Regions from separate parts of the Marinomonas sp. GJ51-14 genome, predicted to be linked through region 1. Evidence: predicted binding sites of a transcription regulator. Region 1 holds the regulator's gene; each other region holds the start of a gene.
What was found. Region 1 encodes FNR, which switches genes on or off when oxygen is low (the NO sensors DNR and NnrR bind a similar motif). Its sites were predicted from a motif close to TTGATNTANATCAA; they were not measured.
Positions count from the first base shown of each region.

Region 2: trhP (prephenate-dependent tRNA uridine(34) hydroxylase TrhP) is a predicted target of FNR. The motif match lies at 2,231-2,244, and genes of this name have one in related genera.
Region 3: AC0L3Y_RS17565 (cytochrome ubiquinol oxidase subunit I) is a predicted target of FNR. The motif match lies at 4,170-4,183, and genes of this name have one in related genera.

Region 1 is NZ_CM147879.1:2,984,766-2,990,218, reverse strand. It holds gene AC0L3Y_RS14300 (hypothetical protein) at 1-143, shown strand, start outside; gene AC0L3Y_RS14295 (CBS domain-containing protein) at 185-778, shown strand; gene tusA (sulfurtransferase TusA) at 843-1,070, opposite strand; gene AC0L3Y_RS14285 (alpha/beta family hydrolase) at 1,114-1,710, opposite strand; gene hemN (oxygen-independent coproporphyrinogen III oxidase) at 1,886-3,256, shown strand; gene fnr (fumarate/nitrate reduction transcriptional regulator Fnr) at 3,278-4,039, shown strand; gene AC0L3Y_RS14270 (adenine phosphoribosyltransferase) at 4,065-4,607, shown strand; gene AC0L3Y_RS14265 (YfaZ family outer membrane protein) at 4,705-5,274, opposite strand; gene ttcA (tRNA 2-thiocytidine(32) synthetase TtcA) at 5,285-5,453, opposite strand, start outside.
Region 2 is NZ_CM147879.1:3,621,064-3,626,516, reverse strand. It holds gene trxC (thioredoxin TrxC) at 1-426, shown strand, start outside; gene AC0L3Y_RS17505 (YfhL family 4Fe-4S dicluster ferredoxin) at 488-745, opposite strand; gene trhP (prephenate-dependent tRNA uridine(34) hydroxylase TrhP) at 753-2,135, opposite strand; gene AC0L3Y_RS17495 (YdcH family protein) at 2,371-2,628, opposite strand; gene AC0L3Y_RS17490 (DUF748 domain-containing protein) at 2,995-5,453, opposite strand, start outside.
Region 3 is NZ_CM147879.1:3,635,551-3,641,003, forward strand. It holds gene cydD (thiol reductant ABC exporter subunit CydD) at 1-1,101, opposite strand, end outside; gene cydX (cytochrome bd-I oxidase subunit CydX) at 1,107-1,217, opposite strand; gene cydB (cytochrome d ubiquinol oxidase subunit II) at 1,306-2,442, opposite strand; gene AC0L3Y_RS17565 (cytochrome ubiquinol oxidase subunit I) at 2,444-4,018, opposite strand; gene AC0L3Y_RS17570 (thioredoxin family protein) at 4,446-5,006, shown strand; gene AC0L3Y_RS17575 (DUF6998 domain-containing protein) at 5,081-5,453, opposite strand, start outside.

The DNA of each region.
Region 1 (5,453 bases):
ACAGTTATCTTGCACCTTCTTTTTTGACTCTAGAGGCTAATACCTCATCTTCGTTTAAACATTTTTTTTATTACTATCTGCCTAATACAAAAAAAGTTAACGGCAGTATTAACCCAAGAGCACCACCTTCTCTACTGATATAACTCACCCATTTTATTCATTTATTTTTTATTGGGGTTTTATCATGAAAACATTAACTTATGTTTCTACAAAAAATGTTAACGATCTTACTTGGCCTACGGCTTACGAAAACACCAACATTTATTCTTCAGCGCTATCCGTTTTAACAGATTTCAAAACCGCTGGCCCTCGTGTTATTGAGTCGAATACCCGAGCTGACACATTGGTTCAGTTAATGAAAAAAGAACATGTACGCATGAAAATAGTGGTTGATTCAACCAATCACTTTGTCGGCGTGATCAGTCTTGAGGATTTATCTGAAGATGTATTCATTAAACGGGTTGCTGATGGATATAAACGATCTGAATTAATGGTTGCTGATTTAATGAGACCGAAAGAAACTTTATTGGCATTATCATACACATCACTTAAAAATTCAGATATCGAGTCACTTCTATACAGCCAAAGGGAAAATAAGTTACAACATTTATTAGTAATTGATGAAGAGACAAAAGCAATACGAGGTCTGATCTCATCTAATGATATTGTGCGCCAACTTAGATTAGAGGTTGATGTCGCTTTTTCTAGTTTTGAGCACACTTATCACAGTGCAATTTTAGGTCAAAAATTTCAAAGTAGAAATCTTAAGGTTGCATAACAAGACTTAATAAAGTGATTAAAATACCTCCATATTTGGAATATGGAGGTATTTTTGATTAATCTTATTTCTTCTCTATCCAATAGTAATAAGTCTCTCCATCCTGTACTTGATTTATTAGTTTATGACCAAGAAACTGGCAAAACTTGGGAATATCTCGTGTCGTAGATGGGTCTGTAGCAATGACTTTAAGTACACTTTTTGATTCTATTTTTCGCATTTCCACATGTAGCATCATGACTGGCTCAGGACAAAGTAAGCCAGTTGCATCAAGCAAAGCTTGGTGTTCCATATTAATTCTCTTCTATATAAATTAGACCAATATTTTTGTTTTTTTAAATGGTTGATTTAACACTATGATTAAGCCAATTCTGTGTTATTTCAGCAAGGTTTGAAATAGTGTCAGTGATACTTTGATTTTGTTTCTTCAAGGTTCTGAAGTCGTGATCAGCCCCTTCTACCCAAATAACAGTTACGTTTTCTGGTAGAGACTGCTGGCTTACCCAATCGTATGACCCTAGTTGATCTCTTGTCCCTTGAATTATTAAACAAGGCACCTGAAGGTTATCAAGAAAAGATAGTCTGTTTTTTTCAGGCTTACTTGCTGGATAAAAAGGAAAACCAAAACAAACAATGGCTTTTACCATAGGTAGACTAGACAGCTGAGTTGCCACACGCCCTCCCATAGACTTACCTGCGACAATACAAGCCTCATCTTCTGCTATGAAATCTGCGAATTCAGGAACAAGATACTTAAATGGTGGCGGTGGTCTTTTTTTAGCCGTCTTTTCTTGCTCTTTCATATAAGAAAAAGTAACAGGAATGACTTCTTGATTCATTGTTTTTGTAATCGCAACACCAAGTTCATTCAAAAATGCATTGCTGTGGCCGGCACCTGCTCCATGAGCAAGGTAAAAAGATATGTTTTCCATGAATATATTTACTAAAAATAATATTGATGGTGATTATATGGTTACAGGGCACCTTATCCAACCTAATTTACCAAATGCCTTATTTTCTTAACAGGTTAATATCCTTGATCTGGATCAGAAAACTCCTGATTGCTAAGGAGTAAACTTCTATTAGAAATTTTAATAGGAACAAATCATGATTTGGGATTCTTCACTCGTTAGTAAGTACGATTTATCAGGACCTAGATATACGTCTTACCCAACAGCACCACAATTTAATACAGGCATCAGTAAAATCGCTTTAATCGATAAAATGATGATGCCTTCAGATAAAGCTCTTAGTTTATACTTCCATATCCCGTTTTGTGCTCACCTTTGTTATTACTGTGCTTGCAACAAAATTGTGACCAAGCAATATGAGAAAGGTGCTGAGTATGTTGAATTACTTGGTGAAGAGATGAGATTGCGTAGTTTGATGCTAGATCATTCGAGGCAAGTTACACAGCTTCACTTTGGCGGTGGAACACCTACTTTCCTCACAGAAGACCTCATTCGCTGTCTATTTGATATAATAAACCAGCATTTCAACCTTATTAATGATGGCTCTCAAGATTACAGTATAGAAATAGATCCTAGAGAAATAACGCCATCCAAACTTAAGTTGTTCACTGAAATGGGGATAAATAGAATTAGTGTTGGCGTTCAAGATTTTGACAGTAAGGTTCAAGCAGCCATACATCGAGTCCAACCAGTTAAAATGGTAGCAGATCTTGTGGAGGATGCTCGTGCAATGGGCATTAAATCAATTAATTTTGATTTGATCTATGGTTTACCGTTTCAATCCATTGAGGGTTTTAGAGATACTTTAGACAAGGTAATTGCTTTGTCTCCAGATCGTATATCTCTTTTTAATTACGCCCATTTACCTGAACGTTTTAAAGCTCAAAAACGAATACTTGATGAAAGCCTTCCTATACCTAGTATTAAAGTTGAATTATTAAGGATGAGCATTGAATATCTAATTTCATCTGGTTATGAATACATAGGTATGGATCATTTTGCAAAACCTAATGACACTTTAGCTAAAGCTCAAAAACAAGGTATGTTACAGCGCAACTTCCAAGGCTATACCACTCACGCAGGTACTGACCTAGTTGCATTTGGTGTCTCTGCTATTAGTGACCTAGATGGCGTTTATATCCAAAACTATACAGATTTAGATCAATATCAACACAGTATTGAAAAGGGTCAACTACCTATCAATAGAGGTTACATTAGTAATTTTGATGACAGAGTTCGTCACCAAGTCATTATGACGCTTATTGCTCAATTTGAATTAAATACAGGTACTATCGAACAAAAATATAATATTAGTTTTTTTGAATATTTTGCAGAAGAAGTTGATAATCTTATACCTATGATCGAAGATGGTATGATCGAAATAAAAGATAATGGAATGCAGACCATTATTAACGTTACAGACCGAGGTAGATTGCTTATTCGCTGTATTTGTATGGTTTTCGATAAGTATTTGAACAACAGTATAAAATACTCAAAAGTTATATAAATTCAGGTCAGGGAGATTCACATGTCAACAACACACGCACAGACACGTTTTAACAGTACTCTTACATCTCAATGCCAAAATTGTAGTTTGAGTGCTCTCTGTCTGCCTATTGCCCTAGCAGATGAAGACATCAATAAGCTAGATCAAATTATCGAACGTAAGAAACCGTTAAAAAAAGGAGAATTTCTTTTTCGCCAAGGGGAAATCTTTGATTCGGTTTATGCTGTTCGCTCTGGGACATTAAAAACCTTTAACATTACATCCTATGGTGAAGAACAAATTACTGGTTTTTATTGTCCTAGTGAGTTGGTTGGTCTAAGCGGTATAGATTCGAGCACTTACCCGGTTTCTGCTAAAGCATTGGAAACAACGACAGTTTGCGAAATCCCGTTCAGCCATTTAGAAGAGCTATCCGCACAAATACCATCGTTAAGACATCAATTATTTAAAGTGATGAGTCGAAAAATTTCTGACGATCAACAAATGATGGTATTGCTTGGTAAGAAAAATGCGGATGAAAAAGTAGCTTCTTTTTTACTAAATCTATCCAACCGATTCAAAAAACGCGGCTATTCTGCAAGCTCTTTTCGACTTTCTATGTCCCGTGGAGAAATAGGAAACTATCTTGGACTTGCTGTCGAAACTGTAAGCCGCGTCATTACCCGCTTCCAGAAAAATGAGCTAATACATGTAGATGGCAAAGAAATTGAGATAGTCGACTTCCCAGAAATGCAAAAACTCGTTGGGATTGCGAGTGATTGTGGTAAAATCGCCAACATTTGATCGATAAATTAAGGCGTTACTAAATATGCTCTACGATGATTTTTATGTTAAATCACTAATACAAACAGTGGAAGACTGGCCAAAAGAAGGCATTAGTTTTCGTGATATTACTCCTATCTTTAGTGATCCTAAAGGTATGAGGATGGTTGTTGACGCCTATGTTCACCGATATATGTCTACGGATATTACACATATTGCTTGTATTGATGCTCGTGGTTTTTTGATTGCTGCCGTACTTGCTTATGAGCTTCAAAAACCTCTTATTTTAGTGCGTAAGAAAGGTAAGCTTCCAGGTAAAACTATTTCACAAAAATACGATTTAGAGTATGGTGAAGCGGAATTAGAAATCCAAGAAGGTGCAGTCAAAGCTGGCGATGAAGTTTTGTTATTTGATGATTTAATTGCAACAGGTGGAACACTCTTCGCAGCAATAAAACTTCTAACACAACAAGGCGCTAATATAAAAGAAGTAGCTGCTATTATTGATTTACCAGATTTAGGCGGTAGCCAAAAGTTAAGAGACAGTGACATCCCGGTCTTTTGTCTTTGTGCTTATGATGGTGAATAATTTTATAATTGTAGCTAACGTAAAATAGAATAAGACAAATAAAAAAAGGTGGCATGAGCCACCTTTTTTTATTTGTCTTATATCCATAATCGTTTTTTTAAAAATCAACAACAGCACCAACGGAGAAGCCTTTGTTAATTTCCTTACGACTATCATCATCATAAACAATAACAGTATTACCATAACGAATGTAAGCACGAGAATTGCGCATCGTCATGTATTCAAGACGAAGATCATAAGTATACATATGGTCTAAGTTAGAAAAAGATAATACTTCTGGAGAGTAGTATAGAGAGCCATAAATGCTTAAACGATTTGCTTGTTGAAGTGTATAACGATACCAGCCGCCAAGACTAAGAGCAGCTGATACTTCATTTTCATCATCATTCAAGTCTGCATCAATAACATACAAACGAACCCCTAATCCAACTTGTAGCGGTCCGCCATCTCCTTCAGAATCTTCTACAGTTAAACCAATATGACCTGTAGATGAGTTTTCATCTGAATCATGAGTTACGCCAGCATTAAGACCAAAACTACCTAAATCTAAATTAACATCACCTTGCACAGTCTCATTAGTTAAACTGACTCCTGCCGTTGACGCATTAACAAAAGAAGACCCTAAAATGCCAAATGTTAACAATAAAGCTTTATGCATAATATTCATTTCTATTATCCTATAATGAAATAATATTTAATCGATCAAAAGCAGATGGTATTTGCTTTAAACCTTTGAAATCAAATAATTCTTTGTCTGCTAGATGTGATGGAACCACATTTTGAAGAGCAGTGAACATAGAATCTGTTCTACCTGGGAAGTCTTTTTCCCATTTTTTCAACATGTCT
Region 2 (5,453 bases), 640 kb from region 1:
ATCGTTTGCCAAAGCTGCAGTACAAAGAATCGCTTACCTAAGTCTAAGTTGAATGACAAACCTCTTTGTGGAAAGTGTGGTAAGCCAGTACTTTCAATACAGCCTATTGTGGGGAGTGATGCAAACTTCAGGCGTTATATTACCGACAATGCTTTACCTGTGATTGTTGATTTTTGGGCGTCATGGTGTGGACCATGTCAGCAATTTTCTCCTATTTTTGAGCAAGTCGCAGGGGAGATGTCCACTCAAGCGTGTTTTGTGAAGTTAGATACTGAACAGAATCAAAATACGGCAGGTAGTTATAATATTCGTTCCATTCCGACTCTGATGATATTTCATCATGGTAAAGAAGTGGCTCGTCTGTCAGGCGCCTTACCGAAAGCACAATTTAAACAGTGGTTAGCGAAGAATTTACCTTCTGTTTAACCGTTTTATTCGCTTTGGTTTGCAGGTTAATTTATGAAAGATGAATGATCACTTTTTTATATTAATCTTCAATATCAAAGTACATTTCAACAAATTTTTCGTATAGAGCTTCTTCTGTTTCTCGTCTGTCTGGATCAGGTTTTACACAGTCGATAGGGCAAACTGCGACACAGGTAGGTTGATCGTAATGACCTACACATTCTGTGCATTTTTCTGGGTCAATAACGTAGATTTTAGATCCCATGGAAATGGCTTCGTTTGGGCATTCTGGTTCACACATGTCGCAGTTTATACAGCGGTCATTGATTAATAATGCCATAGGAAGCCTATAGAGATACCTTGCTATGAGGTTGTCGAGTGGTTTGTCCTGCCGATAGGTTTCTTAGCAAAATTCCCATTGAAGCATCTATGCCCGAAGGGCAAGGAATGTTGACGATGTGTCCACTACCCTTGGCGATATCGATAGGGCAACCATGTTTGTCGTTTAGCTCGGTTAAGGTGAAGGTGATATTACCTTTTGGTGTCATCAGCTCTAATGAATCCCCAAGACTAAAGCGATTTTTTACTTCGATGGTTAATATATTATCTTTCGTGGTGGTGACTTCGCCAACAAACTGTTGTTGCTCACTGATTGAGTTGCCAGTTTCGTAGTTTTGTAAATCAACATGGCGATGACGTTGTAAAAAACCATCGGTGTATCCTCGGTTAGCGAGATTTTCTAAACTGCCGAATAGTTCATTGTTAAAGCTTTTTCCTGCGACAGCATCATTAATCGCTTGACGATAAATTTGTGCGGTTCTTGCGCAATAATAAAAGGACTTGGTTCGGCCTTCAATTTTTAATGAATGTATGCCCATTTTTACCAAACGTTCAACGTGTTGGATCGCTCGCAGGTCTTTTGAGTTCATGATGTAGGTGCCATGTTCATCTTCAAATGCTGGCATGTATTCATCAGGTCGTCCATGCTCTTGCAGTAGAAACAGCTGGTCAGTAGGTTCCTGAATCTGTACGGCAGACTCTTGAGCTTGTATAGAAGAATCACTACTAGCGATGATCTGTCCAACGTCATCTTGCTTCGCTTCGTGGGCATTGTATTGCCAGCGGCAAGCGTTAGTGCAAGCACCTTGATTTGGGTCGCGTTTGTTCATATAACCAGAAAGTAAACAGCGGCCAGAATAGGCCATACATAAAGCCCCATGAACGAACACTTCCAATTCCATTTCAGGCACTTTCATGCGAATTTCTTCAATTTCATCTAGAGATAATTCACGAGATAAAATAACACGGGAAATGCCTTGTTGTTGCCAGAATTTGACAGTTGCCCAGTTGACTGCATTGGCTTGTACCGATAGGTGAATTGATTGATCTGGAAACGCTTCTCGGACCATCATAATAAGACCTGGATCAGACATAATCAGAGCGTCAGGGTTCAAGTCGATTACTGGTGCTAAGTCTTGAATGTAGGTTTTTAGTTTGGCGTTATGGGGCGCAATATTACTGACTACGTAGAGTTTTTTACCCAGTGCATGAGCTTCGTTAATACCAATGCCTAGCTTCTCTAAATCAAACTCATTATTACGTACGCGAAGTGAGTAGCGTGGTTGTCCTGCGTATACAGCATCAGCGCCATAGGCAAGGGCATAACGGAGGTTTTTTAAAGAGCCAGCTGGAGACAACAATTCTGGCTTGACTATTTTTTGCTGAGACATAAGGCTCACCGATCAATCAAAACGCGCGGAGTTTACCTCTGTGTTTATTGAACTCAAGACTTGGTAGGTGGATTGTTTGTTTAAATAAAGTCTATTTGATCTGAGTCAAATTATATGAAACTCATAGGCTTTTGATTAGAAGTATGGTTTTTTTATTTTGATAAGGAATCAACAAGTGGAAAAGAGCAAATAAGCGTCGCTGATAGCCGTCAGCGACACTTTGAATACTTGGTAATTAAGCTTTTACAGCAGCCTTAGATGCCTTGATATAACCTTGTATAGTGTCTTTTAGTTGTAGACGTTGCTTTTTCAAGTGCTCTTCTTCTGCCGTAGTGGATGGAATGATTTCTTGTTCCATTTTTTCTACTTCTTTTGTTAAATGATTGTACTCGTCATAAAGCTTTTTAAAGTGAGCATCTTCCATTTTTAGATTATGGATGTCTTCTTTTAACTCTGGGAATTCATGAATCAAACTATGGTCTTCGATTGGCATAATAGCCTCCTGTCTTTGTTTGCTTTCATATTAGATTAGCCTAGTTAGGCTTATCGTTTCTTGATGCTGGTCAGGCTTTCTCTGTCTATTAAAAGTATTTATGGTTTGTTGTAAAAAGGATGAATAACTGAGTAGATTATTAGCCATACCTTTATTAATGGTTGGATATGATGCTTTTTCAACAGCAAAGGTTAAGCTTATGCTATGTTGCATATTCTTTGATCTTTGTGACCCTTTTAGAAATCTTGTGTCTTTAAGGGTAGTCGATGGTTTTATTATTGAAGGTTTAATATTGGCATTTTGATAGCAGCAAAGCCGAGACTGTTTCTAATCACGGCTTTGCTGCTATAAGGATAAGGACGGAGTTTAGAAATTTAGCTCAACTCTTGGCTGGCTAGATTTTGATAAATCGACTTCTGGCGAGCAAAGGAAGATACGAGAAGAGCTAATGCCTTTTTTAACCAAATAATCTTTCAGAATATTTGAGCGTTCTTGGGCAAGCGCCTGGGCTGATTCTTTGGTTGTGTCATCAATAGTGGTTGGTGGTTCTTCAATACCTAAATCAAGATAACTAGCAACGCCGCAAGCTTTTAACTGACTGTCTTTCTTGTCTTTCATTAAAGCAATGAGCTGTTTTAGAAAAACGTCTTGAGAGTCGTTTAAGCGGCTTTCTTCTGCTTCAAACAATAATGGCTGCACTCGAATTTTTAGCAGTTGGTCTCCTGCTAACTGTGCAATGCTGATTACGCTGGCATATGGCACAAAGGTTTGCAGAAGGTAGCTGCTTGACGCTTGGAACAGTGCTTTTCGTACAGGTAAAATCATGAAGTCTTTCCAGCCGAATTCTGGATTTTCTATATCGCCAGACAATGGAATGTCTAGGTCGATATTATCGTCACTGTCTTTCAAAATGCTAACGGCAATGTTAAGCGGTACCGCACCGGCTTTAATCACGGAACTGCTTTCTTTTTTACCACCTAAATCAAATTCTCTTAATAAAATGTGAGAGTTGCCGTCCAGTTCACCATTGTTTGCATTTAAGGTGAGGTCTAAATCTAATTGTCCTGAGTTGATCTGGTAACCTAATGCATTGGCGATGTAGGATGAATAAGGTGGCAGCTCAGCTTCGCGTATAGTAAGTTCGCTTTTCATGGTGAGTTTGTCTGCAAGAGGCCAAATGACGATATCACTGGATAGTGTGGCATATTTTCCATTACGAGCTTTTAAAATGAGCTCTGTTGCCTGTTTCTTATCTTGCGTATTAACGTTGCGTAAGGATAAAGAATCAATTTCTAAAGAGCGTTGTAAGGCAGGTGTAATGCTTTTGTCTTGTACGAATATTTGTGATTCACCAGTCATGTCATAAGCATCTAAAATGACGTAGTAAGGGGCTTTGAAAGCAGACTCTTCTTCTGCACCGGGAGAGCTTTTAATGGCATTTTCTGCGTCTTGAGTTTTAGGTGTGCTTGAATCTTGTAAAGATGGCTGTAGTGAAGTTTGCGGCTCTTCTATCGATACGAGATTTTCAAGGCGTTTTTGCGCATCGAGTATTAGATTCATTTTTACCGAATCTGTCGTAATGGTGCCAAGCTGAGCGCCGTCATGGTTAGCTGATAATGTGTCTATTTTGATACTGCCGATTTGACTTAATGCTGGCAAGGTTAACTTGTTACCTGTTTCGGGTAATATTTCAGATAAGGTTAAATCCGCTATATTTAATTCCTCAAACGCCACATCAAATTTTGTCCCTTGTTGGAAGAAAGACAGTGAATTGATGTTCATGTTTTTAAAAGCGGCAATACGTTTTTTATCACCCAACATACTATCCAGAGATTGACTAGAAATATTAATGTTTTCACCAGTAACGGCTGGATCTTGCTCGCCTTTCATTTCAACATTAAGTTGATCTGTAGAGAGTTTAAAGGCGCCAAGGGAAAGATGCTTTTCTTCTGTTTGATCAACGACAGCTGTTTCTTTTCTTGAGCTATTGTTTACACGATCAAGTACTAGGGACAAATTGGCAATATTTAGTTGTGTATTGGCGATTTGAGTCGTTAGACCAAGTTCATCGCGCTTTATATTGATAGGAAAGTTTAAGGCCAGATTGTCGTAGGTAGTAATTAGGTTGGCTTGAGTAAAGGTGAATTGATTGGATGTGAGTGCTGTTTTACCCGTAAAAGTTAATTGATCTGCAGAAATGAACTCTACGTTAGCTTCGGTTATATCCAACATCGTTGAAGCCGTAGCGACATGGTCTTGATGGTTTAATGGTAGATCAAGATCAGTGATTTCTGTCTTCAGATTTAAGTTGTCAAGGTTAAAAGTCGGTGTGCCTTCAACTTGAGTTTGTAGAAATTTAAGTTTGCCATCTATTGCCAGTTGTCCTTCTCCTGCATTAAAAGGAGACGGTAGGAAGTGACGTAAGTCGTTAATTGATATCTTAGTGTTATTAATATTTATGTCTGCATTTGTTCGCTTAGAAGAGTAGTCAAATTGAGTTGTGATGGACAGACTCGATTGATTAATCAGGGCTGATAGGGCGACTGAGCCGCTCCAATCTAGAGCTTTTCCAGATAAATTTTTAACTATCAGATTATTGATTGTAAAACTGTCTTTTTGTACCTGTGTAGCGGTCTCTGGTTGGCGAGCTAAATAGAGCTGGCTGTTAGTAAAGGTAAAAGTAGGAAGCGTTATGTTCCATGGATCGCTAATTGGTGTTTGTTCTTGCTCTGCCTTAGGTGCTTCTTCTGGTTCATTATTGTGAAGGTATTGAGTCGTGTTGATGCCTGCCACAACCCAATCATTTTCTTGTTGTTCAACCCAGA
Region 3 (5,453 bases), 650 kb from region 1:
TTCTTTATCTACAGCATCACACTCTATTGATTCAGGCTCTATTGATTCAGCTAGATCCGTTGTTTGGAGACTTGTATCAGAAAGCCTCGTATTTAGTATTTCTAATAAATCCGTTGCTGCGGCTTCTGCCTTTTGTTTGGCATGGTAATCATTGCCAAGCTGACGAAGAGGCAAATAAAACTCAGGAGCAAGTAATAAAAGAAACATGGCTTGCGTCAAGGTTACGGGCGACTCGCCAACCTGCCAAGGTAATACTTCCAACAGCCCCAAGCCAAGGTACAAGGCAATCATAGCAATAGAAAGGGAAGCAAATAATTCAAGTGTGGCGGTGGATAAGAAAGCAAGAATCAACACTCCCATGGTTGTTTTCTGATATGCACTTGCGCTATCAGATAAACGACCTCTTGCTTCTTGTGTTCTGTTTAAGCGCTTTAATTCCGCTAAGCCTTGACTCAAATCCATAAATTGATTGGATAACATGGCTAAAACACTGAACTGACGACGATTGGCTTGTGCCGCTTTATGACCCACAAAGATCATAAAAACAATCACCAAGGGCGCAGTCATCATGAAAACAAAAAAGGTAATCCAAGAGATAGAAACAACGGACAGTAAAATAACGCAGGGAATTAAGGTCACCATAAACACTTGTGGTTTATAGCGACTGAAGAAATCGTCTAACGCGTCTATTTGTTCATAAACACGAGTAGAAAGCGCCGCATCTTCTTCTATTCTTAACCGAGCTGGGCCCAGTTTCGTAAGATGCGACACCAATTTACTGCGCAAACCATAACGGATGTCACGGCTTGCGCTGGCGCAAATGCGTTCTCGTCCAAAATTAGACAGAGCACGTAATAGCAGAGCAAATAAACCAATAACCAAAAGAGACAAGGAAAAAGACTGGTGTAACGCCATGTCCGAAAATACATTCGCTAATGCCCATGCTTGCAGCACGAGCGACACCGCGAACAAAACACCAAAGCCTTGAGCAAGTCGATATTTTGAAGATTGCTGGTCGGCTAATTCACCTAAAAATGTTGCCTCAGGTGTTTTTACGCGCCCAGCTCGACGTGCTTTTTTTGCCTCATTGTTCTTTGTCATCTAGTTTACTTTTGCTCCTCTTCACCTTCATAACCACTAAACTCTAACCATATCGCATTGATGATGCCGAAAGAACAGGCTAACAAAATGCCGAGAATCCAAGCAAAATACCACATAATTCATTCCTCTTTATGTCGCTAAAGTGAGGTGTAATCCACCTCACTTTGCTGTCTGACTTTTTACCTACTTACAAAGCTCACTATATTAGTAAAGTGAGTGCTGGTTTTCTTCTACATGCTTCTTAGTCAAACGACCGTACATTACAAAGTAGCTCCATAGGGTGTAAGCCAAAACAATCGGTACAAAAATACAAGCAACCACAAACATAATCATCATGGTGTTATGGCTTGAAGTCGCGTCCCAGATAGTCAGACTCATACTCGGAAAGCTTGAAGATGGCATTAAGAATGGGAACATAGAACCACCCGCTGTTACTATGATGCCAGCAATACCCAATGATGAACTTAAGAAAGACAAGGCGCCTTTTCTCATCACTGCAGTTATGGCAGCGAACAACATACCAACAATACCAATAATAGGTGCCAACATAAGAGCCGGTACTTTTTCATAGTTTGCTAGCCAAGCACCCGCTTGCACTTCGGCAGTTTTCATTAATGGTGTCATTGCTTCGTTACCATTAATCACACTAGTCAATACATAACCATCAATGCCATAAGCCAACCAAACACCCGCAACAATAAATAATATTGCCGCTAGAGTCCCAGTTACCGCAGTTGCAGTGCTGGCTTTACGGTGCAGATCTGAATCTGTTTTCATTTGCAACCAAGCGCCACCTTGTGTCATTAACATCATCAAGCTAACCAGACCGCAAAGGATGCCGAACGGGTTCAATAAACCAAAGAAAGAGCCTGTGTACGTCACGCGAAGGTAGTTATCAAACTCGAACGGAACACCCTGTAACAAATTACCGAATGCCACACCGAAAATGATAGGCGGAACAGCAGAACCGAATACAATGCCCCAGTCCCATGTGTTGCGCCATTTTGAGTTTTCTAATTTTGAACGGTAATCAAAGCCGATTGGACGGAAAAATAAGGCCGCCAACACCAACATCATCGCAAAATAGAAACCAGAGAAAGACGTAGCGTACACAACAGGCCAAGCGGCAAACAAAGCACCACCCGCTGTGATAAACCAAACTTGGTTGCCATCCCAATGGGGAGCAATCGAGTTGATCATGATTCGACGTTCAGAATCTGTGCCGCCAATGACTTTCAATAAACTACCAACGCCCATATCAAATCCGTCGGTCACAGAGAAACCGATCAGTAGAACACCGATCAATACCCACCAAATTACTTTTAATAATTCGTATTCCATCTTATACCTCCTGCTTTAACTGAGCAGTTTCTTGTTCGAGTGCATAACGACCAGTGTGCAAGCTAGAAGGGCCCTGCTTCGCAAAACGAATCATCAAATACATTTCGGCAACTAAGAATGCTGTGTATAAAACAGTGAAACCAATGATTGTTGTCCAGATTTCACCTGCAGTTAAGTTCGATACCGCCACATGAACTGGCAAGATTTCACCAATTGCCCAAGGTTGACGACCGTACTCAGCAACGAACCAACCTGTTTCACAGGCAATCCAAGGCAAAGGTAAGCACAACATAATGAATTTTAAGAAGAGTGGATTTTTACCGATACGGCGGCGCGCATTTTGATAAAACGCTGCGGCAAATACAACCAGCATGATGAAACCACAAGCAACCATGATTCGGAAAGAGAAGAACAATGGCGCAACTTGTGGAATGGAATATTCCACAGCCATGTCAATGTCTTCTGAAGAAACTCGGTTAATATCTTCATTAAAAGCAGTAACAAGTAGACCGTAACCAAGATCACCTTTTACTTTTTCAAAGTTTTCTTTAACCATTGGATCTTCTGAACCGTTACGAAGTTGTTCAAGTAACTGATTCGCATAAATACCGTTAATAATACGTTGACGATTATGCTCTTTAAGATCCTTTAGACCTGTCACTTCTTCGTCAAGCGATCGAGTCGCAATAATACCCATTAAACCAGGTACCTTAAGTGCAAACTCTGTTTCTTCAAGCTCCTGGTTCGGAAAACCAATTAGTGTGAAATCGGCTGGCGCGTCCTGAGTTTCCCATTCAGCTTCTACTGCCGCTAATTTCACTTTTTGAACTTCGCCCAACTCGTAGCCTGACTCATCACCTAAAATGATTACACTCAATACTGATGCCAAACCAAATGCTGCCGCAATTGCAAATGAACGACGAGCAAACGCAAGGTCACGGCCTTTTAATAGGTAATAACTAGAAACTGCCAATACAAACATAGCACCAGTGGTGTAACCTGCTGAGACTGTGTGTACAAATTTAACTTGGGCAACTGGGTTTAATAACAAAGCGCCAAAATCAACCAATTCCATTCTCATGGTTTCATAGTTAAATTCAGAACCAACTGGGTTTTGCATCCAACCATTGGCAATCAAAATCCATAATGCCGATAAGTTAGAACCTAACGCCACACCCCAAGTTACCAGCAAATGCTTTAACTTACTTAGGCGTTCCCAACCAAAGAAAAATAAACCAACTAATGTCGACTCAAGGAAGAAAGCCATCAGGCCTTCGATCGCCAAAGGCGCACCAAAAATATCGCCAACGTAATGAGAATAGTAAGACCAGTTCGTTCCGAATTGGAACTCCATTGTCAGACCTGTTGTCACCCCTAAGGCAAAGTTAATCCCAAACAATTTACCCCAAAACTTCACCATGTCTTTGTAGACTTGTTTGCCCGTAATCACGTAAACAGATTCCATGATTGCCAACAAGAAAGCCATCCCTAACGTTAAAGGGACAAACAAAAAATGGTACATAACAGTAAGAGCAAACTGAAACCGCGATAGATCCACTACAGCTTCGTTAATCATATGACTTCAACCCATTCATTTGACTGAGAAAAAAGACGCTTGCAGACACTTCCCTTTCTTGAGTGTTCTTATTATCTAACGTCCACCGAAGCCTCAAACGACTTGAGGCTACTATAAGGTCAGATTATGAGTGTAGTTTGCTTCTAAAACATTGCGTTAGATCAAGATAAAGGGAGTGAAAGAAATAAGTACAAAAAAAGGAAGGAAGAGATTCTTACTTATTAAAAATAAGCTTCGCGTTTTTAGATATATATCATGGAAAGCTGCCCTAAAAAAACGTTAGACACGATAAAAAATCGTTTGTCATTATTGAATAAGATATTTGGTCTAAATTTAAGAGTATTATTGAATAAGATGAAATTCTTTATACTCATCCTTAACTCCCTATAAAACAACTTCGTCACTCCATTTAAAAGGGCAAAGACCTATGTTATTAGACACACCATTATGTGATTTTGGATGGAAAGCCCCTGAGTTTACGTTAAGCGATCCTGATGGAAAAAGTTACACCATGTCAGAGCAGCTAGGTGAGAAAGGCCTGTTGATCGCCTTTATCTGTAACCATTGTCCCTATGTAAAAGCCATTGCAGATCGATTTGCTGATGATGTACGTGAACTTCAAAAAGAAGGCATTAATGTGTTGGCGGTTATGTCGAATGACTACCGTTATGTGGAAGCGGACAGCCCACCTTTTATGAAGCAATTTAGCATCCAACACAACTTTAGCTTTCCGTATTTGGTCGATAAAAATCAATCTGTCGGTCAAGCCTATCAAGCCGTTTGCACACCGGATTTCTTTGGTTTTAATAAAGATGGCGAGTTGCAATACCGTGGTCGCCTCGACGACGCCGCAATGGGTAACTCGAACCTAAAAAGTACTAAGGACCGTAACAAAGAACTAGTCAATGCCATGAAACACATTGCGAACACAGGACATGGACCGGAACACCAAAAAGCCAGCATGGGATGTTCTATTAAATGGTCATAAAGTTAATAAACTAAGAATTATATTCATTTGTAGGCAGGGGTTAGGCGGGGGTTGCAGTTAAATGACTTGCCTTGTTAACTGCTGATTAAATACTTGATACATTTTACTTCTGGGTCACTTAGCAATGGCTCTTTGATAAATAATATATGTGCATTTACATGCTCCCTGTAAGATGCGTATTTACCTACAATTTCATGAGGCATTAATACTGCATCGATAATATCGAAATTTTCATCAAAGATGACGGCTACAAGAGCATCGAAGTCTTTTTCATCATATTTTCTAATTGCACTAAGCTGCCTTGATTTATTTTTAGGCGTAATACGCCTACCTTTAATTTGGATTCTCGTTCCATTTGAGTCAATGCCATCGTAACCAGCTTTAGAATTGGCTGCTAGCTCTAATCCCATAACTTGTGCCACAAGCCATTCGGTGTAATCACCTAAT